Regions from separate parts of the Bradyrhizobium sp. NDS-1 genome, predicted to be linked through region 2. Evidence: riboswitches for the same ligand, from Rfam matches in the RefSeq annotation. Region 2 holds a riboswitch; the other holds the start of a gene.
The links. Region 2 has a riboswitch for cobalamin ahead of RX330_RS25015 (DUF1636 domain-containing protein). Riboswitches for the same ligand answer to the same signal wherever they lie in the genome.
Positions count from the first base shown of each region.

Region 1: it holds a riboswitch for cobalamin, as region 2 does, so the genes downstream of both, RX330_RS18750 (TonB-dependent receptor) here and RX330_RS25015 (DUF1636 domain-containing protein) in region 2, are expected to answer to the same signal.

Region 1 is NZ_CP136628.1:3,968,663-3,979,205, forward strand. It holds gene RX330_RS18715 (hypothetical protein) at 1,155-1,343, shown strand; gene RX330_RS18720 (hypothetical protein) at 1,340-1,702, shown strand; gene RX330_RS18725 (lytic transglycosylase domain-containing protein) at 1,779-3,965, opposite strand; gene RX330_RS18730 (adenylate/guanylate cyclase domain-containing protein) at 4,288-6,024, shown strand; gene RX330_RS18735 (hypothetical protein) at 6,129-6,305, shown strand; gene RX330_RS18740 (hypothetical protein) at 6,444-6,656, shown strand; gene RX330_RS18745 (hypothetical protein) at 6,739-6,996, shown strand; cobalamin riboswitch at 7,045-7,256, shown strand; gene RX330_RS18750 (TonB-dependent receptor) at 7,371-9,596, shown strand.
Region 2 is NZ_CP136628.1:5,325,979-5,336,521, forward strand. It holds gene RX330_RS24990 (precorrin-2 C(20)-methyltransferase) at 1-53, opposite strand, end outside; gene RX330_RS24995 (precorrin-8X methylmutase) at 56-685, opposite strand; gene cobG (precorrin-3B synthase) at 685-1,848, opposite strand; gene cobN (cobaltochelatase subunit CobN) at 1,845-5,093, opposite strand; gene cobW (cobalamin biosynthesis protein CobW) at 5,093-6,127, opposite strand; gene RX330_RS25015 (DUF1636 domain-containing protein) at 6,124-6,498, opposite strand; cobalamin riboswitch at 6,592-6,812, opposite strand; gene cobO (cob(I)yrinic acid a,c-diamide adenosyltransferase) at 6,853-7,488, shown strand; gene RX330_RS25025 (cobyric acid synthase) at 7,494-8,942, shown strand; gene cobD (threonine-phosphate decarboxylase CobD) at 8,931-9,896, opposite strand; gene cbiB (adenosylcobinamide-phosphate synthase CbiB) at 9,908-10,543, opposite strand, start outside.

The sequences.
Region 1 (10,543 bases), 1.4 Mb from region 2:
AGCACGTTGCCGCGAGAGGAGCAATTCCGGCCAAAGTCGACGGGCGATCATGACGTGCGCCTCTGCATCGAGCGCTGCGCTGTCCATTGCGGCGCCCCGAGGACGCCATGCCGGCGGGATCTTCACGGTGACCGTGCGGCCGGAGCATCGTGCGCCGTCTCGTTGAACATGAGCCGGGGAGCCCCGGGGCGAGTACGGGACAAACCTAGGTATAGGGCCTCCATTCCTAATTATATTGGCCATTTACCTCCGTACAATTGAGCATCTCGTGCCCGGCGAACTAGCCTTATGACCAATCGGGAGTGTCGACCGGTAGATCGCAGCGAGCGCACGAGAACCGGTCTGAAGCTAGCGGCCGAGGTGTCTTACCGACAAACAACGACCAGGGACGAACCGCCGGAATACTGGTGATGCAGCCGCCGCCGCGGCAATTCACGACCCGCGCGAGCTCGAAGGGAATGAACTGGCAAAGCGCAACTAACCAAGCGACAGAGGAAGATAACAATGTGCGATACATCGGTACTTCCTGAGCGTGGCCTATCCCAGTCCGAACCTTGCCCTTCAGTCAATGGCTGTGGGGTGTGCGGCGGCAAGTTCGGTCTGATCCGCTACTATTCCTGGCGCACCGCGCTCTGCTCCAAGAAGTGTGTCGATCGCTTCCGCACCCGCCGCGAACGCGACCGCCGGTGGTTGTTTCGGGTTCAGGTTGCCTGAGGCCGAATTAGAGAACTGACTTCGTTCCGAAGGTCTGACCCGGGAGCCCGTGCGTTGAAGCGCTCATGCAAGCTCTTGTGCTCGCTGGTTCTCCTCGGCTCCGCTGCAGTCCAGGCACAGGAGACTGGACAGGGCACCGCTCATCGCCAGCATCCACTCCAGGACCAGGCGCTGCACGAGAAATTCTATTCGACCTGGCACATGCCGGACAATCCGAGCCTCAGTTGCTGCAACAGCGCTGACTGCTATCCGACCGATATCAAATACATCGACGGCCAGATCTATGCACGACGCCGGGAGGACGGGAGATACATTCTGATCCCACCCCAGAAGGTGGAGCGAAACAGGGATAATCCGGACGGCCGAAACCACCTTTGCGCTCCACCGCCCGCCCTGTCTCCGTTGGACAGCGTTTACTGCTTCGCCCTGGGAGGTGCCACATGAGATTCGCCTTCGTGCTCGTGAACGACCGGACCCCGTTCCGGCACACTTGGTGCATGCAGTGCTGCGAGGCCATCAGCGGCAGCTATCTCCGCGAGATCGCGACCCGTCTGCCTTACTGCGACTATCAGTGCTATGCGCTGTTCTGCGAGGCCCTCGCGACGGATGGCGTGAGGGTGGCGTCATGAAATTCGTGGTGGTCAACCACGAGCCTCCGTTGCGCGCGGCCACGTGCAGCACCTGCTCGCGGTCGCTCTGCTCCGGCTATGTCCGGCATGCGCGCACACAGCGCCGTTACTGTGACTACGATTGCTACCGGCGCGGCGAACTCGTCCCGTTCTTCGTACAATGGCCGATGCCTGGGTGCACAGAACCGGCCGCCGCGAACATCGAGCTCGCCGCTCGCAATATGATCGAGACGATGGCGGCCCTGGGTGCGGTCTGGTGCTGGAGCTGCACGATGCACGCTTGGACCTTCGCAAGAGCTTTGACCGGCGCATCCTTGGAAGGTCGCGATCCGATCACGCTGGAAGGAGGTGACATCTAGCTGCGCGACTGCACTCGCGTGGAAGCCGCAGCGACGTAACCTTGCAGGCGCCGGTGTTCAGCCCCGGCGGCGTCGACTAGGGAGCGGGCGCTGCGGCCGCCACGGGTGCCGTTGCTCCGGCCTCGTGCGTCACCACACGCTCGTTGCTCTTGCCGGCGATCATGCTGCTGCCCTCGAACCGCGCGCGGTACACCAGCACGTTCTCGATTACGCGCTGGACGTAGTTGCGTGTCTCCGACAGCGGGATGCGCTCGACCCAATCGACCGGATCGACCCTGGGATCCCGGGGGTCGCCGCGCGCCTGCACCCATTCGCGCACGCGGCCGCGGCCGGCATTGTAGCCGGCGAAGGTCATGATCTGGTTGCCGCGGTATTCCGAGAAAAGCGCGCTGAGCTCGGCCGCGCCCATCTGCGTGTTGTAGACGGGGTCGGAGACCATCTTGCCCCAGTCGTAAGTCAGTCCGAAACGTCTGGCGGTATCGCGTCCGGCCTCCGGCGTCACCTGCATCAGCCCGACCGCGTTGGCATGCGACTTGTCGCGCTGCTCGAAGGAGCTTTCGGTGCGCGCCACCGAATAGATCACGCTGGTCTCGATCGCGGGCGCGACCTGCTGGTGCTCGGGGATGCCGATGGTGGGGAAGGCGTAATGGTCGAGCGCGAGCCCGCGCGCCAGCGCCGACTTGCCGACCTCCAGCATCACGCGCGCATCGTTGCGCCGGCCGGCGAGCTCGCCGAGCGCTTCGAGCGCCGCGACGTCGGTGCTCTCCTTGGCGAAATCCTGGGCATAGTAGAACACCATGTCGCGCTCGCCGATGTCGTAGAGCATGTCGGCGGCACGCACGCGCTCGTCTGCGGGCGGCGTGTCGGCCGAGGCCAGCACGGGCGAGGGCGCACGCAGCTCGATGCGGTCGAGACCGAGCTTTGCGCGCGCAAGCTGGCCGTAATACGCGGTCGAATAGCGCGATGCCGCCCGATAGCTCATGCGCGCATCTGCGGTCGCGCCCATCGCCTCGGCGGCACGGCCGCGCCAGTAATGGGCACGCGACAGCGCGATCGGATTGGCCGAGCCTTCGTCGATGGCGGCGAAGTGCACCAGCGCCGCCTGGGGATCGTCGAGGAAGCGCAGCGCGATCCAGCCGCACATGAAATGATAGTCGACGCGGTAGACTTCCTTCTCGGGCACCGCGGCGGTGCGAACCACGTCATAGGCCGTCCTGGACTTGCCCTGGTCGAGCAGCTTGCGCGCCAGCATGCGGCGCTCGCGCCACCAGGCATCGGTATCTTGCGCGGCCATGGTGTCGGGCTGGGCGGCGAGGATCACCTCGGCCGCGTCGTCGATGCGGTCGTTCTGGAGATGCCACTGGGCGCGGCACAGCACATAGCCGAGATCGCGTCGCGCCTCGGTCGGGACGTCCTCCAGATAGTCCTTGGCCTTGCTCGACTTGCCGGTGACGGCGGCGCAGGCCTTGGCGATCGCGAGCGCATCCTCGCCGAGCCGTTTTGCGGCGCGCCGCGCGCCCGAATAGTCCTTGGCGCCGAGCCGCTTGTCCATGCGGGCGCGATGATCGTCCGCGGTCAGGAGGTCGCGGAACGCCTCGTAGGAATCCTCCTCGCTGCGCTCCGACAATTCGTCCGCGCGCCAGGCCTCGCGCACGAGTCGCGCGGCCCTGTCGGCGTCGCCTTCGGCAAACAGCACGCGGGCGAGCGCGAACTTGCCCTTGGCGCTGGTCGGCCGGTCCATGGTGAACTTGTGCACGGTGGCGGCGTCGGCCTTCTCCTGCCACAGCCGCGCCTCGGCGCGCCGGCGCAGCAACGCGCGGCTCGGCCAGTCCGGATTGGCCTCGAGGAAGGCGGCGTAACGCTTGAAATTCGCCGTGCTGTCGGAGTGGCGCAGCATGAACCAGTCCGCGAGCTTGCGTCCGGCGGGATCGGTGATGCGCTCGCGCGCTGCGCTCGCGTCATCGGTCTTGCCCTTGCGGGTGAGATCGATGGCGTCCTTCAGCGCGGCGAGGTCGCCGGTCAGCGGCGGTGTTGCGGGCTTGTCAGACGGCGCTTCGTCGGCCTTCTTCGATTTGTGTCTGGCCTCGGCATGCTTGCCGTGGCGCGACTTCACCGCCGTGTGGCGATGCTTGCCGCCCTTCGCCTCATGCGTCTTCTTCGGCGCGGACGATTTGTGGCTGCTCTTGGCCGCCATCTCGGTGGGAAGAAGGGCCATTGCGGCCACGGCAACGACACACGCGAGCGAGCGTAGGCACTGGTTCATTCCATGGTCCCCCTGCGAAACCACTACAAACCAAGGTCCGCGACGACATGCGGCTTGAGAATCAAGGCACCGACACGGTGCATCACTACCGTGTCGCATCCTCACGCTGTCGCAACAATGCGGCAAAATACGGATGTGATGAGGGAACTCCCGCGCTGGGGGAATGAAGGATGGCCTCTTAAGCCTTTGTTAACGAAACCGGACCCGCGCGACGGTTTGGCCGGGTCCAGGGCGTCAGCAGGGACAGATTGCGCGTGTTCCCGAATCCCGATCCGGTGTATGGAATCCCTCGCTTCGTCCTTTGAGCCTTTGCCCCGCGCCTATGCCGATTTTCAACCAGTCGATCCGGCGCAAGATCGTCGGCATCGCCCTCGGATTGATCGTCCTGATGCTGGTCACCTCGATCCTGTCGATGGTGATGTCGAGCCAGGTCGGTGTCCTCCTGGGCGAGCTGACCAACCGCTACATCCCGGCCTACAGCCATCTGGCCCGCGCCAATATCCGTTCGCTGGAGCGCGCCCTGGCGCTGCGGCAAATGGTCATGACCAAGATGGGGGCGTCGTCGGACGAGGAGACGTATGCGGCGCGGCTTCGCGACTTCGAGGCATTGGACCGCAAGTTCGAGGAAGAAGCCGAGGCAGCGCGCAAGCTCATCAACGCGATCATCGATGATCCCAGGACGTATTCCGACAATGCCGCGCTGGCACGGCTCGACGTCCGCATCGAGAGCGCCGTCACCGAGTTGCGGCGCAATCTGGACGAGGGCAATGCGAAACTGCTCAAGCAGATCGAGGCCAAGGACGTGGTCCAGGCCCGCGCCACGCTGGAACAGCTGGACACCCTGCGCGATGCGTTCAACCGGAAGGTCGACGCGATCAGGGCCGACATGCTGACGCAGGTCTTCTTCTCGACGTCGCAAGTGATTGGCCGCCAATACCAGGCCATCATCGTGTCGGGAGCCGTGACCTTGCTCGCGGCGGTGCTCGGATTTGCCTTTGCGCTCCTGGTGTCCAGCGGTATCACGCGCCCGGTGCGGCTGCTGCTCGCCGGCACCCGCGAGGTCGAAGCCGGTCGCTTCGACAAGACCATCACCGTCTCCACCCAGGACGAGATCGGCGAACTCGCCGCGGCGTTCAACCGCATGACCGAGCAGCTCAGGCACAACGAGCGCGTCCGCGAGACCTTTGGCCGCTACATCGATCCCAAGGTGGTGCAGGGGCTGATCGACCGGCCGGAGATCGCGATCGACGGCGAGCGCCGGGTCATGACCATCATGTTCTGCGACATGAGCGGCTTCACCGCGATGAGCGAGGGCATGACCCCGCGCGGGCTCGTGCGAGTGATGAACCATTATTTCACGGTGATGTCCGCCCCCATCAGGGGCAATCGCGGCATCATCGACAAATATATCGGCGATGCCATCATGTCCTATTGGGGCCCGCCCTTCATCGAGGACGACGAGCAGGCGTTGCTCGCGGGCCTCGCCGCCATCGAGATGACCGAGCAGGTGCCGGCGCTCCAGAAGCAGCTGCCCGACCTGCTCGGCATCCGCGCCATGCCGGCGCCGTGCGATTTGCGGGTCGGCATCGCCACCGGCGAGGTCCTGACCGGCAGCATCGGTTCCGAATTGATGATGAGCTTTACGGTGATGGGGGATGCCGTGAACCTCGCTTCCCGGCTGGAGGCCGTCAACAAGGTTTACGGCACCCGCATCCTGATCGCGCAGGCCACCGCTGATGCGGTCGGATCGCGGCTCGAACTGCGCGAGATCGATCGTCTCGCGGTCGCCGGCCAGAGCGCGCCGCAGGCGATCTTCGAAGTGATGGCGAGGGCGGGCGCGCTCACCGGCGCACAGGACAGCCTGCGCATGCACTATGCCGAAGCGCTCGCCGCCTATCGCGCCCGGCGCTTCGAGGAGGCGCGCGCTGCTTTCAACGCGGCGCTCGAAGCCGTCCCCGGCGACGGACCGTCGCGCGCGATGCTCGGCCGCATCGCGCAGTTCGAGGCGAGCCCGCCGGACGCCGGCTGGGACGGCGCCTGGCGGCTGGACAGCAAATAGCTGCCGCCCCGGAAAAATTGTTTCTACTCGATAACGATGTTCGCCGTGACCTATTTCCCGGGCTTAGGTTGGATGTCCTTGAGGCGTTTGACGGGGACACGCCGATGACGGAACTTCAGGACAGGCTGGAACGGTTCGAGACGCTGACCGCCGAATGCGAGCTGATTGCCAAGCTCGCGACCGACAGCACCAAGCGCGAGTTCTATCTGAAGCTTTCGGAGCAGTACCGTCAGTTGGCGACGGACATGCGGCAGGCGATCGCGACCAAGGCCGCGGCCTGAGGCCGGCTGCAATCCGTTCTTAAGGTTTGGCGCGCATCCTTGACGCAGCGAGCGATCGCTCGTGCTGGGAAGGCCGGGGTTCGCTGCAGTGCAGCGTGCCTCGCGAGTGTCATTTGCCATGCTCGACAGGGCAATCACATGCGCCTCGTTGCCGTGATCATATTTGCGCTCATGATGGCGTCCTGCAATCAGGATCAGGACATCACCGGCTCGACATCGGCCTGCCCGATGCGGAACTACAGCTCGTACAATCCCCGCGACATGAACCAGTGTGTCAATGCCTGCAGATCCTGCGATCGCGGCACCACGGTCACGTGCACGACCTCCTGCACCCTCAAGGGCGCGCGCTGAGAGCAACCGGCGGTGCTTGGGCACCGGAACGATTCACCTGGGTTAATCATTGAAGAAGCGGAAGGACGCGGAGTCCGATGAAATGGGTATGCTCGATCCCGGTCGATTTCTGGTGTCCTGCTCGCACTGCGATGCCTGGCCGATGGCGGTCAACGTGAAGCGATCGAGCTGGTGGGCGTCCCCGCATGAGGTCCGCTTTGTCTGCACGCGCTGCCGACGCGAGGAAACCGCGATCGTCTCGGCCTCCGGCGAATTGACTCCGATCAAGCGCGTCGATGTTCCGCCACGCGACGTCGCTGCCGCCTGGGCACAGGCCCAGCGTTTGCGAGGGCGGACCTGAGCGCGGTGACAACGGCCACCGGTCGATTGACTCCCCGGCGGAACGACACGTAAGTTGATCGGTGACGGTTCTCCTCAGGGAGATCAAAAGGGAATGTGGTGCGGGATTGTCCCAACGGGAATTGTCTCAACGCCACGGCTGCCCCCGCAACTGTAAGCGGTGAATCTTTCGTCCTATGCCACTGGGAACTCGGTCCTGGGAAGGCGACGTAAGGTAACGACCCGCGAGCCAGGAGACCTGCCGTCAGCCGTGGTCACACGCGAAGATGTCGGTCGGGGAGTGCAGACATCGGCTTCACCGGAGCAATCCATCGCTCCACCGTGAAACCTCGTTCGCTGTGACGTGCCACTGACGTCATACCGAGGTTTACAATTGTGTCCCGTCTTGTCTCTGCCGCCGGGCGCCTCAGCGCTGGCCTGTTCGCGTCCGTTGCCTTCCATTCGCTCGATCTCTCTCCGGCCTTCGCCCAGCAGGTCCTTGCCGAGCAGCTGCCACCGATTGAAGTGACCAAGCCCGACGACCAGAACCGCACGCGGGCCAGGGCGACCGGTGACGGCGCGACGAGGCCCCGCGCGACGGCCGATGTCGCGCCGTCGGGCAATGGCGCCGGCTCGGCCGTCGAGGCTGTCGCCGGCAACGGCGGTATCGTCGGTGCTGCCACGACCGTCGTCACGGCCGCGGATATCGCGCACGCGCCGTCGCAGACGCTGGCCGAGATCATCGCGACGCAGACGCCGGGGGCCCAGATCACGACGTTCTATGGCGGCCCGATCGGTGCCAAGACCGGCGTGGACCTGCGCGGCTTCGGCGCGTTTGCAACCGCCAACACGCTGGTGCTGGTCAACGGACGGCGGCTGAACGACGTCGACATGGCACAGGTGGACCTTTCCACCATCCCGCTCAATTCCATCGAGCGTATCGAGATCACGCGCGGCAATTCCGGAGCGGTGCTCTATGGCGACAACGCGGTCGGCGGCGTGATCAACATCGTCACCAAAAGCGGCGTCGGCGGACCGCCCGTGACCGCGCGCATCGAGGCCGGCTTCGGCTCGTTCAACACGGGGCTCGGCAACGTCTCGACCTCGCTCAATTCCGGTCCGTGGTCGACCTCGTTCTATGGCAATGCCGTCAGGACCGATGGCTACCGCGACAATAATCGCTATTCCCAGCAGAACGGCGTCGGCAATCTCAATTACGCGACACCGGGCCTGACCGCTTTTCTCACCGTCACGGGCGATCATCAGGAGTTGCGGCTGCCGGGCGGGCGCACCGTCGACCCATCGATCGGCCTCGACGAGGTCGCGACCGACCGGCGAGGGACCAGCACGCCGTTCAACTATGCCAACCAGCAGGGCTTCAGCGCGACCGCGGGCTTCACCAAGACCCTCGTCAACGGAGTCGATCTCATCGTCGACGGCGGCGTGCGCGACAAGAAACAGCAGAGTGCGTTCTTCTCCAGCCCGGTGCCGGTTCCGGGCTTCTTCACGTCGACCTATGCCGATTCCCATCTGACCACGTGGTCGATCACACCGCGGCTCAGCGTGAAGAGCCTGCTGCTCGGAATGCCATCGCAGCTCCTCACCGGCATCGACTATTACGATGCGAGCTTTCAGCAGAACCGCGGCGCCGGGCAGGGGCTCTCCCCCTGGCATAATTACGACCTCAGGCAGCAGACGGTTGCGGGCTATTTTCAGCACACATTGGGCGTGTCGCCTGCGACCGACATTTCCTATGGCGCGCGGGTGCAGACGATCAATCTTGCGGCGCGCGACAATTTCGACCCGGCGGCGCCGTTCAACGCCGACATCGGCGCCCTCCCGCTCCAGAGCGATGAAACCCAATATGCGCTGCATCTCGGGGCCGAGCATCGCCTCAATGAGGTGGTCTCGCTGTTCGGCCGCGCCGCGCGCGCGTTCCGCACGCCCGACGTGGACGAGCGCCTGTCCTCAGGGCCGTCCTTCGATCCCCTGACCTTCGCTGCGATCCCGCAAACGTTTCAACTCAAGACCCAGACCTCGCAGGACATCGAGGGCGGCCTGCGCATCAAGGGCGGCGGACTGCAGCTGCAGAGCAGCCTCTATCTGATGGACCTCACCAACGAGGTCCATTTCAACCCGGTGCTGTTCTACAACACCAACCTCGATCCGACCCGCCGCTACGGCTCGGAGACCAGCCTGTCCTATCGCGTCAACGACGCTCTGCTGCTGCGCTCCGGCATGGCCTATACCCGCGCCGTCTTCCGCGAAGGCATCTGGACCGGCAATGACGTGCCGCTGGTGTCGCGCTACACCGCGAGTGCGGGCGTCACCTGGAACATCTGGCAGAACTATTTGGTGCTCGACGCCACCGCGCGGTTCTGGAGCGAGCGGCGCATGGACAACGATCAGGCGGGCACACAGAAGCCGATTCCCGCCAACGGCACGATCGACCTCAAGCTCAGCGGCCAGGTTGACCGCTACTTCTGGTCGCTCAGCGTCAACAATGTGCTGAATGCGCTCTACTACGATTACGCCATCGCAAGCACCTTCACGGACGGCCGCTTCAGCGCTTATCCGCTGCCCGGCCGCACCTATCTGCTCAAGGCCGGCGCAACTTTCTGATCAGCACGCCAGTCAATGGACCAGAGCGTGATGGGACGATCGCGCCTGTGTCGGCCTCTGTCAACCCAGCGTCGCAAAAATATTCCACTTTACCGAAATTCGGTTTCGGCGTATGTGTCGTGCATCCCGGCTCACTCAAGAGGGGCGATCATGAGGTCGTCATTTTCGCGAGCCGGGTCTGCGGTGGACGCGGCAGCGTCGGCGCGAGAGGTGCGGGCAGGGCGGGTAGTCCCTGTGAGCCCGTAACCGCGTGCGGACGACGGCGCTGCCAGGCTTCGTCTCGCCTGTAAGTTCTCAGCTCCGTCGACAGGGCTGGGAATACTGCGGCGACATGGCGGGCCGTGCGTACGGCAAAACCGTGTGGTCCTGGCCGTCATTGCCACGGTCAAGCTGTCTGCGAAGGTGCGAGCGAGCCCGACCGGGCGGACTGCATCATCCAATTCGCAGGGCGAGGGAGGCCAGAGGAAAGTTCGGCTCCCGGGAGAGCACGGCATAAGCCGTCCGACCATCGCGCAGGGAAGGCCGAGTGATCGGCACCACCTGTATGCTGCTGTGCGGTTCTTTTTGCGCGTGCATTTCGCGCAGCGGACCGCGGGTGCCTGTCGGCACCCGGCCTTCCCTGCGCCCTCTTGGTTTTGAGGGTGGCGTGATCAAGCAAAGCTCGGGCGAATTGCGCCGCGAGGCCGAAGAAGCATGTCAGTCCCGCCACACTCACTGTCGTCGCCCGGCTTGACCGTGCGATCCAGTATTCCAGAGACGCTCGCGATTGAACCGAGAAGCCGCGGCGTACTGGATTCCCGCCTTCGCGGAGAATGACAGTGTCCCTTGGAGAACAGGCTGCCGCCTCACACTCAGTCATCGCGAGGAGATCACGACAATGGGCGTCGTTGGGAGAGCGTGCGCCACTCAGCTCCGGACGCAGCGCAGCGCCGCTTTGGCGGTGCGCT
Region 2 (10,543 bases):
CTCATCAGATCAGGATCGCCGGGGCCGAGACCGCAGCAGATGATGCGTCCCATCGCTATTCGCTCCGGCTCGCCAATGCATTCACGGCGGCGACCGTGATCGCGGAGCCGCCGAGGCGGCCCTCGACCGTCAGCGCCGGCACAGGCGGATCGGCCATCAGCGCAGCCTTGGATTCGGCCGCACCAACGAATCCCACCGGGCAGCCGATGATCGCCGCAGGCCGCGGACAGTCGCGGTCCTCCAGCATGTTGAGAAGGTGAAACAGCGCGGTCGGTGCATTGCCGATTGCAACGATCGCACCGTCGAGATGCGGCCGCCACAGCTCCAGCGCCGCGGCCGAGCGCGTGTTGCGCATCGATTGCGCCAGTGCGGGAACCGCGGCGTCGCCAAGCGTACAGATCACGGCATTGGCCGCGGGCAATCTCGCGCGCGTAATCCCTTCCGAGACCATGCGCGCGTCGCACAGGATCGGCGCGCCCTTCTGCAAGGCCGCGCGCGCGGCGGTCGCCATCCCAGGCGTGAAGCGGATATGCGCCTCGAGGCCGACCATGCCGGCGGCGTGGATCATCCGCACCACGACCTGCTCTTCGTCGGGCGAAAAGCGCGCGAGGTCCGCCTCGGCGCGGATCGTCGCAAAGGACTGACGGTAGATCGCCGCGCCGTCGGTTTCATAGGTGTGCGGCATCAGTGCCCTCCGACCAGGATGGAGGGATCGCTGACGATGTCGGCGCCGTTGAGCCCGCGCAGAACCGGCTCATCACGCGTCGAGCCGCCGCGGACGAGATCGAAGCCGGCACCTGTCGCAACCAGCGTGACGGCGGCCGTGCCGGAATGCGCGCAACCCTTGCCACAACCGGAAACGTGGAGACGCGTATCCGCGGCGATGCGCGGCGCGAGCGCCGCAGCCAGTGCGCGCGTATCGGCGTGGGCTTCGCGGCAGCGCGGCGCTCCGCTGCAGGCGATGACGCGCAGCGCGGGATCGAACGGCTCGGTAATGAGGCCCGCCGCGCTCGGCATTTCGCGCTTGCCCTCGCTCAGCACCATCCGCCACGGCGTCATGCGCAGCGCATGACCGCAACCGGCGAATTGATGCAGTGTCGTGTGCAGCATCTGCCCGAATGCGACGCCGACCATCGCGCCTTGCGGATAGTGCCCCGGCCGCGACGCCGCCATCACGGGCGCCGGCTCGATCTCGCCGCGCAGCGATTGAGGCAATGCCGCGCCGGAGGCGATGTGGGCCGCCATGCGCCCTCGCCCGCCCCTCGCGCCGCCGGAGACCAGGAACCAGCTTGCGAGCGCGAGCGCCGTGCTGACGGCCTCGCCGCGTGCGACGGAGCGGCCGAGCCTTGCACCATCGGCCCGCACCAGGAGGCGGCCCGACCGATCGCGCTCGATGCGTATGTCGGCGGAATCGCCGGCGAGCACCCGCGATCTTCCGTCATCGACGGCGAAGCCGAACTTGGTGGGAAGCGCGAGGCCGCTGTCGGCCAGCGCCTCCTCCAGCTCGGCGGCGAGCGACTGGGTTTGGTCGGCGCCGCTCCAGAACGGCATCACCAGAATGTTGCGCCGGGCTTCGATATCGGCGTCGGGATCGAGCAGTGCCAGTTGCGCGAGGCCGTCGAGCAGCGGCCGATGGCTCTGCTCGCTGACGCCGCGGATCTGCAGATTGGCGCGGCTCGTCACGTCGATCAGACCATTGCCGTGTTGCCCGGCGAGTTCGGCAAGGCCTGAGATTTGCGGGGCTTCAAGACGCCCACCGAACGGACGGACGCGCACCACGAGCCCGTCGCCTGATTGCATCGGCCGCAGCGCGCCGGGACACCAGCCCTTGACCGCAGACGCGCTCATGATGCCTCCCGCAACGCCGCCGCGATCGAATTGCGGCGCGTTTGCCAGAGCGCGGCATCGTGCAGGCGCGCGAAACAGGTTTCCATCGCGGCGAGCGCTCGCGGATTTTCGCTCGCCATGAAGGCGCGGACGTCATCATTGCCGAGCGTCGCATCGTAGTAGAGATCGAACAGATGCGGCGGCACGGCCCCGGCGAGATGGGCGAACGCGGCCATATGCTCCAGCGTCGCAGTGATCTCGGCGGCCCCGCGAAAACCGTGACGCATCATGCCGGCGATCCAAGCCGGATTGGCGGCGCGCGCCCGGACGACACGGGAGATCTCCTCGGTCAGCGTACGCGCGCGCGGCTGTTCGGGACGCGTGGTGTCGAGGTGATAGAGCGATGGTCCTGCCGCGCCGAGATGCGCCGCAGCCGCCGCAACGCCGGCTTCATGCGCGGCGTAATCGGCGGCGAGAAGCAGATCGGTTTCCGGCAAGTCCTGGACGTGGACGAAGGCATCGGCCGAGCCGAGCCGCGCCTCGATGCCGGCGCGATCGTGCTGCATCTCTCCATCGGACGAGAACGCCCAGGACGATGCCGACAGCCAGGCCTCGCCCGCGGCATCGCGCGTCTCCGGCGTGAAGGCATCAGGGATCGCCGAGAGACCGACGCCGTATTGTCCAGGCCGCGGAGCAAACACGCGGGAGACGCGGTGGCGATACGGATTCTCCTCGCCCTCGTCCTCACGCGCCGCAAGCGTTTCGGAAGCGGCCTCGAACAATTGCGCGAGACCCGCGAAGACATCGCGGAACAGGCCGGAGACCCGCAGCGTGACATCGATGCGGGGGCGGCCGAGCTCGGCCGGCGCGATGATGTCGTAGCCGGTGACGCGGCCGGAGGCGTGATCCCAGCGCGGCGCGAGGCCGGCCAGATGCAGCGCCATGGCGAATTCCTCGCCGGCGGTGCGCATTGTCGCCGAGCCCCAGAGATCGATCACGAGCCCTTTCGGCCAGTCGCCGTGGTCCTGCAAGTGACGGCGCAGCAGCTCTTCGGCGAGCTTGATGCCTTGCGCATGCGCGGACGGCGTCGGCACCGCGCGCGGGTCGACGGCAAAGAGATTGCGCCCGGTCGGCAGCACGTCCTGGCGTCCGCGATAGGGCGAGCCCGACGGCCCTGGCGCGACACGCCGGCCGGCAAGCGCTGCCCGCAGCGCTTCACGCTCCGCTTCGCCGCAGGCGCCGCGGCCGAATACGTGCAGGCCGTCGCCGAACTGGCTTTCCTTGAGGTCACAGACGAAGCGGTCGATTCGCGGGATGGCTTCGGCCGGTGCGGCCGATGCATCGAGGCCGAGATCGTCTTCGAGGCCGGCGGCGCGCGCTTCCTCGCGGATCGCAGCGATGAGCCGCTGACGGCGCGCAGGATCGAGACCGTCGGCGGTCGAATATTCGTCGAGGAGACGTTCGAGCCGGCGCAGCCCTTCCGGTACCGCGGAGGCTTCCAGCGGTGGCGGCAGATGACCGATCGTCACCGCGCCGATGCGACGCTTGGCCTGCGCGGCCTCGCCGGGGTCGTTGACGATGAAAGGATAGATGATGGGAAGATCGCCGATCAGCGCTTCCGGCCAGCAGCGCGATGACAGCGCCACGGATTTGCCGGGCAGCCATTCCAGCGTTCCATGCGCGCCCATGTGCACGACGGCATCGATCCCCTGCTCGCGGAGCCAGAGATGGAACGCGACATAAGCGTGGCGCGGCGTGCGGGCGAGATCGTGATAATCGGCATCGCGCATGGCCGCATCGCCGCGCTCGGGCTGGACCGCGATGATCGAGCGGCCGCATTGGATCGCGGCGAAGTGGAACGCGCCGTTGCGGCAACTCGGATCTTCCTCCGGCGCGCCCCAGGCTTGCGCGAGATCGTCCTGCAAGGACTGCGGCAGACACAAGACTGCCGCGCGATAATCGGCGACGCTCCAGGTCAAACTTTGCTCGAGCAGCGCTTCACCGAGCGCATGGACCGGCGCAACATCGAAACCGACCTCGACGAGATCGGACAGCAAGGCCTCGACAGACGCCAGCGCGTCGAGACCGACGGCATGCGCGATCTGGTGCGGGCGTCCCGGATAGTTCGAGAGCACGAGTGCCAGCCGTTTCTCACCAACGGGCTTTTCCGCAAAGCGCCTCCAGGCTGCGACGCGTGCGGTGACGGCCTTCACGCGCTCCTCATCGGGCCTATGGGCCAGATGCGAGAACTGCAGATCGGAGTCGCGCTCCCCGGCGGATTTGAAGCTCACCACGCCCGCGAACAGGCGGCCGTCGACCTCGGGCAGCACCACGTGCATTGCGAGATCACCGGGCGAGAGGCCGCGTAGCGACTCCGCCCAGTCCTCGCGCCGCGCCGTCGAGAGCGCGACCTGGAACACAGGGCACGATGCGACGTCGAACGGCGTCGTGCCGTCGTCACCCAGGGCCGAGAATGCCGTCGCGTTGACGATCACCGCCGGAGGATTTTGCGCGAGATAGCCGCACAGCCAGTCGGCAACGCCCGCCGCCTTCAGCGAGGTGACGAACACGCCGCAGGCGTCAAACCCCTTCTCGCGCAGCGCCGCGATCAAGGCATCGACCGGGCCGGTGTCCGCGGCGGTGAGATAGGAGCGATAGAACGTCACGAGCGCGCGCGGCTTCCCTCCACCGCCCACGGGGGCCGCAATGACGCCGCGGGCGGGATCGTAGAAGCCCATCTCGGGCACGCTCATCTCGCCGACAACAGGACCGGCATAGAGGCCCGAGGCCAACGCCAGTTGCGCGATCGCAGCTTGCGCGGCGACCGTGCCGCCGGTGTCGCAGAGCACCTTGAGCCGGCGCAGCGTCGAGACTGGCAAGGTCGAGTACGCGTCGAGCCGCGCATCGTCATGGCCATCGGCCGGCAGCACGGCGAGGACGATGTCACGATCCCTGGCCAGTCGTTGAAGGGCCGCCAATCCATACGCCCAATAGGACTCCCCGCCGATCAGGCGCACGAGGATGCCGCGCGCCTGCGACAGCGTGCGGTCGATGTAGGTGTCGACCGATAGCGGATGACGCAGCTCCGCGAGATTGGCGAGCCGCAGCGACGGCAGGCTGTTCCGGCCGCGCCGCCAACCGGCCGCGAAAGCGGCGAGATCGGAATCCGAATACGAGAGCACCACGAGATCGGCCGGGTCCTGGCCGATGTCCCTTGGCGTCGCGGTCTCTTCGAGACCGCGGCTCTCGCGGAAAACGACGTGCATCAGATACCTAGTCCTGACCTGATCGCGGCCTCGTCGATATCGCCGTGCTCACCGATCACGACGAGCCTGGACTGCCTGACACCTGCACCCCAGGGCTTGTCGAACTGGTGACGCACGCGCTCGCCGACCGCCTGCAGCAACAGGCGCATCGGCTTTCCCGCGACCGCGATATAGCCTTTGGCGCGCAGCACGTTCTGCTCGCGCGCCAGGCGCTGGACGGAGGCAACCAGCGCGTCGACGTCGGTGACTTCGGGCAGATCGATCACGACCGAGGCGAAATCATCATGCTCATGCTCCTCCTCGCCATCGTGATGCGAGGGGCGTGCGGCGAGATCGTTCTCGGCGGCGGCACCGAGTCCGAGGATGAGGCGCGCATCGATGGCGCCGTCGGTGACGGCCAGCATCGGCACGCGCCGCGGCATCTCGGCGGTGATCGCCGCCTTGGCAGCTTCGATGCCGGCGGCGCCCGCGAGATCAGCCTTGGTCAGCAGCACGATGTCGGCGCAGGCGATCTGATCCTCGAACACTTCCGACAGCGGCGTCTCGTGATCGAGATTTTCGTCCGCCGCGCGCTGCGCTTCCACCGCAGCCGGATCCGGTGCGAAGCGGCCGGCCGCGACAGCCTCGGCATCGGCGAGAGCGATCACGCCGTCGACCGTGATGCGCGAGCGGATCTGTGGCCAGTCGAACGCTTTGAGCAGCGGCTTCGGCAGCGCGAGGCCCGAGGTCTCGATCAGGATGTGATCGGGCCGCACCGGGCGCGCCAAAAGCTGCTCCATGGTCGGAATGAAATCGTCGGCAACCGTGCAGCAGATGCAGCCATTGGCGAGCTCGACGATGTTCTCTTCCGGGCAATTGGCATCGGCGCAGGACTTCAGGATTTCGCCATCGACGCCCTCGCTGCCGAACTCGTTGACGAGCACCGCGAGCTTCTTGCCGTTTGCATTGGTCAGCAGATGCTGGATCAGCGTGGTCTTGCCGGAGCCGAGAAAACCCGTGACCACCGTCACCGGGACTTTTGCGAGCGAATTCATTCGGCGGCCTCCGGCAACGCGGCAATGGGGGGAATACGGGCAAGCGACTGCTTGCGGAAGATCTCCGGGCGGCTGCGCCAGGGCACCAAGCCGTCGGGCGCCGCGGCATAGGCCGCTGCGCCCGCGACCACGTCCCGCGCGTTGGCATCCGAGAGGCGGCCATAGACATAGGACCAGCGGCCGGGCGCGCTCAGCGCGACCGAGCAGCCCTGGCTGCAGGCCGACAGGCATTCGACGGGAACCACATTGACGCCCTCGGGCACGCCGGCCTCGAGGATCGCGCCATGCAGGCGCTTGCCGGGCGTCGTCTCGCCCTCGCCAGGCGTCTCGCCGGCACGGCAGGTGATGCAGACGTGAAGTGTGACGGTCATCGCCTCTTCCAGATAACAGCGGGAGGCGATGAGGCACACGGACCATTCTTCACAAGGCCCGTTTCCCCGTCGCGGAACACCCCGTCCGCCGGTCCAAAACTCGTCCGCGCTGGCAGGTCTCCCGGCTTGCGGAGCAGGGTTTTGCCCTTCGATCCCCGCCTTCCCGATTCCGCAAGGAATCAGTGGCTTTGGGCATCTCTCCGGTCACGGTCGCGGGGGCGGCTGCAGTTTGGACCCAAATCTTGCCGATTCGGACCCTATCGCATTCCCTCTTCGCCTGTCATAGGACAGGAACCAACGCCGGGCCACCATTTGCCGGTGGCCGCCTCTTGTCAAGCCGAAGGACCGGGACCGATGACGCCTGAACCGGAGACCCCAACGACCGAGGAAACCGACGCCCGGCACGCCCAGAAAATGGCGAAGAAGAAGGCCGCCCGCGACAAGATCATGGCGACCAAGAGCGGCGAAAAGGGACTGATCATCGTCCACACCGGCGCCGGCAAGGGCAAATCCTCCTCGGCCTTCGGCATGATCGTCCGCTGCGTCGCCCATGGCTTCCCCTGCGCAGTCGTGCAGTTCATCAAGGGCGCCTGGGACACCGGCGAAAGACGCCTGCTCACCGGCCATTTCGGCGACCTCTGCCAGTTCCACGCGATGGGCGAAGGTTTCACCTGGGAGACGCAGGACCGCGCCCGCGACATCGCCGCCGCCCGCGCCGGCTGGGAGAAGGCCAAGCAGCTGATCCTCGATGGGAACTTGCGCATGGTCGTGCTCGACGAGATCAACATCGCGCTGCGCTACGATTATCTCGATATCGCCGAAGTCGTTGAATTCCTGACGACGCAAAAGCCCGAGATGACCCATGTCGTCCTCACCGGGCGCAACGCCAAAGACGAGCTGATCGAGATCGCCGATCTCGTCACCGAGATGACGCTGGTCAAGCATCCCTTCCGCTCCGGCATCAAGGCGCAGGCCGGCGTCGAGTTCTGAATTCGATGGCGCGCACATTGATGATCCAGGGGGCCGGCTCTGACGTGGGCAAATCGCTCATCGTCGCCGGCCTCGCGCGCGCCTTCACGCAGCGCGGCCTGCGCGTGCTTCCGTTCAAGCCGCAGAACATGTCGAACAACGCGGCCGTCACCGTCGATGGCGGCGAGATCGGCCGCGCCCAGGCGCTGCAGGCGCTCGCCGCCGGCGTCGAGCCGCACACCGACATGAACCCGGTGCTGCTGAAGCCCGAGACCGATGTCGGCGCGCAGGTCATCGTGCACGGCAAGCGCATTGCGACCGCGCGGGCACGCGACTACGCCGCGATGAAGCCGTCGCTGATGGGCGCTGTGCTGGAGAGTTTTGAGCGGCTGAAGGCGCGCGCCGACCTCGTCCTCGTCGAAGGCGCCGGCAGCCCGGCAGAAGTGAACCTGCGGAAGTCCGACATCGCCAATATGGGCTTTGCCCGCAAGGCCGACGTACCGGTCGTGCTGGTCGGCGACATCGACCGAGGCGGCGTCATTGCCCAGCTCGTCGGCATCAAGACGGTGATCGCCCCCGACGATGCCGCGATGATCCAGGGTTTCGTCATCAACAAGTTCCGCGGCGATCCCACGTTATTCGAGGACGGCTATGGGCTAATCAAAACGAAAACCGGCTGGCGCGGCCTTGGCGTGCTACCCTGGTTCGCGCGTGCCGGCGAGCTGCCGGCCGAGGACGCGCTGGGCCTGACCGACTCGCGAAGACCCGGTCAATGCAAGATCGCGTGCCTCGCGCTGTCGCGGATCGCCAATTTCGACGACCTCGATCCGCTCAAGCTCGAGCCGGGCGTCGATCTCGTGATGGTGCGTCCCGGCGAAGCCATTCCCGGCGACGTCCGCCTCGTCGTCATCCCGGGGTCCAAATCGACTCGTGGCGACCTCGGGTTCCTGCGCGCGCAAGGCTGGGACATCGATCTGCTCGCGCATCACCGCAGGGGCGGCCACGTGCTCGGTCTCTGCGGCGGCTATCAGATGCTGGGCCGAAGCGTCGCCGACCCCGAGGGTATCGAAGGTCCCGCGGGCGACACGCCAGGACTTGGGCTGCTGGATGTGGCGACGGCAATGAGCCCGCAGAAGACGCTGACACGTGTCGCGGCCGTACATGCCGCCACGGGGCAGCCGATCGAAGCGTACGAAATCCACATCGGCCGCACCGACGGGCCGGATCGCGCACGTCCCTTCGCAACGTTGAACGGCGCGCCGGAAGGCGCGATCTCGCGCGACGGACGCGTGCAGGGCAGCTATTTGCACGGCCTGTTCACGTCGGACGATTTTCGCAGGGCATTCCTGGCAAAGCTCGACATTCCCGCGGGCAACGAGCCCTATCACACCAGGGTCGAAAGCGCGCTGGATGCCCTCGCCGACCACATCGAGAAGCATCTCGACGTCGAAGGCCTGCTGGCGCTAGCGCGCTAGGACCTCGGCGAGGCGCAACCAGTCGGATTCGCTGCCGGGAAGGCCGAGGCGCAACCATGTCGGCTTTTGTGCGAACACGCGCGACCAGATATAGCCATGCGCCAGCTTCTCCTGCGCAGCACGTGCGTCGGGCATCTCGTAGAGACGAAACAGCGACGCTCCGCCGACGAACCGCCATCCCTGCGCGCGCGCCATCTCGTCGAGACGAACGCAGTCGCGCGCAAGCCGCGCGATCGTGGCCTCGGCCCAGGCATCGTCGTGCAGCGCGCGACAACCGATCGCGATCGCTGCACCTGAGACCGGCCATGGCCCCGAAGCCGCCGCGAGCTTGGCCACATCAGCCCCACCGCCAAGCGCGAAGCCGAGCCGCAGTCCGGCAAGGCCATAGAACTTACCGAACGAGCGCAGGATCAGCAGCCCCTGCCGATCCGCTTCCGGCGCGAGCGACAGCTGCGGAGTGGCATCGACAAAGCTCTCGTCGATCACGAGACGGCCGACGCGCGGCAGCAGTGTCAGCAAACCCTCCGGCGAATGACACCGGCCATCGGGATTGTTGGGATTGACGACGATGGCGAGATCCGCGCCCGCCAGCGCGTCGAGCTCCCCGACCTCCTGGACGTCCCAGCCTGCAGCCGACAATACGCCTGCATATTCATTATAGGTCGGCGCGAGAATGCGCGCGCGGCCGGGGGCCGCGAGTTGCGGCAGCAACTGGATGGCCGCCTGCGCGCCGCCAAGTGAGACGATCGGCGCGCTCGTGCGGTACGCGTGCCGCGCGGCCTGATGCAAGGCGTCGATCTCGTCGCGCGAGGGCAGCGCACTCCAGGCGCGCGAACCCACCTCTCCCACAGGATAAGGCAACCGGTTGATTCCGGTCGAGAGGTCGATCCAATCCTCCGCGCGTCCGCCAAAACGCTGCTGGGCCTGATCCAGATTTCCACCGTGCTCGCGCATGCCTCGTTGTTTCACGCGAAGGCCAGGATCGCAAGCAGGCCTGCGAGCAGCAGCATGGCGCGGCGGTAGACCGTCAGTGCCTCGCCGATGTCGGCAGCACGCGGATCGCGCGCGCCCTCGTTCAGCCAGGGCTCGTCGGTGACGCTGCCGTGATAGATCCGGGGGCCGCTGAGCCGCACACCGAGCCCGCCTGCCATGGCCGCTTCCGGCCAGCCGGCGTTGGGCGAACGATGACGGCGCGCATCGCGCGTCATGCAGGACAGCGCATCGGATCGCCGCGGTGCCAGCAGCACGAACAGAAATCCGGTCAGCCGCGCCGGAATGAAGTTTGCGACATCGTCGATGCGCGCCGCGGCCCAGCCGAAGGCTTCATGACGTTCGCTGCGATGGCCGATCATGGAGTCCAGCGTGTTGATCGCCTTGTAACCCAGAATCCCGGGCAATCCGAACAGCGCACCCCAGAACACGGGCGCCACGATGCCGTCGGAGGCGTTCTCGGCGAGACTCTCGATCGCCGCACGCGCGATGCCGGCTTCATCGAGCGCCGCGGGATCGCGGCCGACGATGCGCGAGACCGCCTCGCGCGCGGCAGCGATATCGCCAGCCATCAGGGGATGCGCGACGGCGGCGACGTGATCATGGAGCGA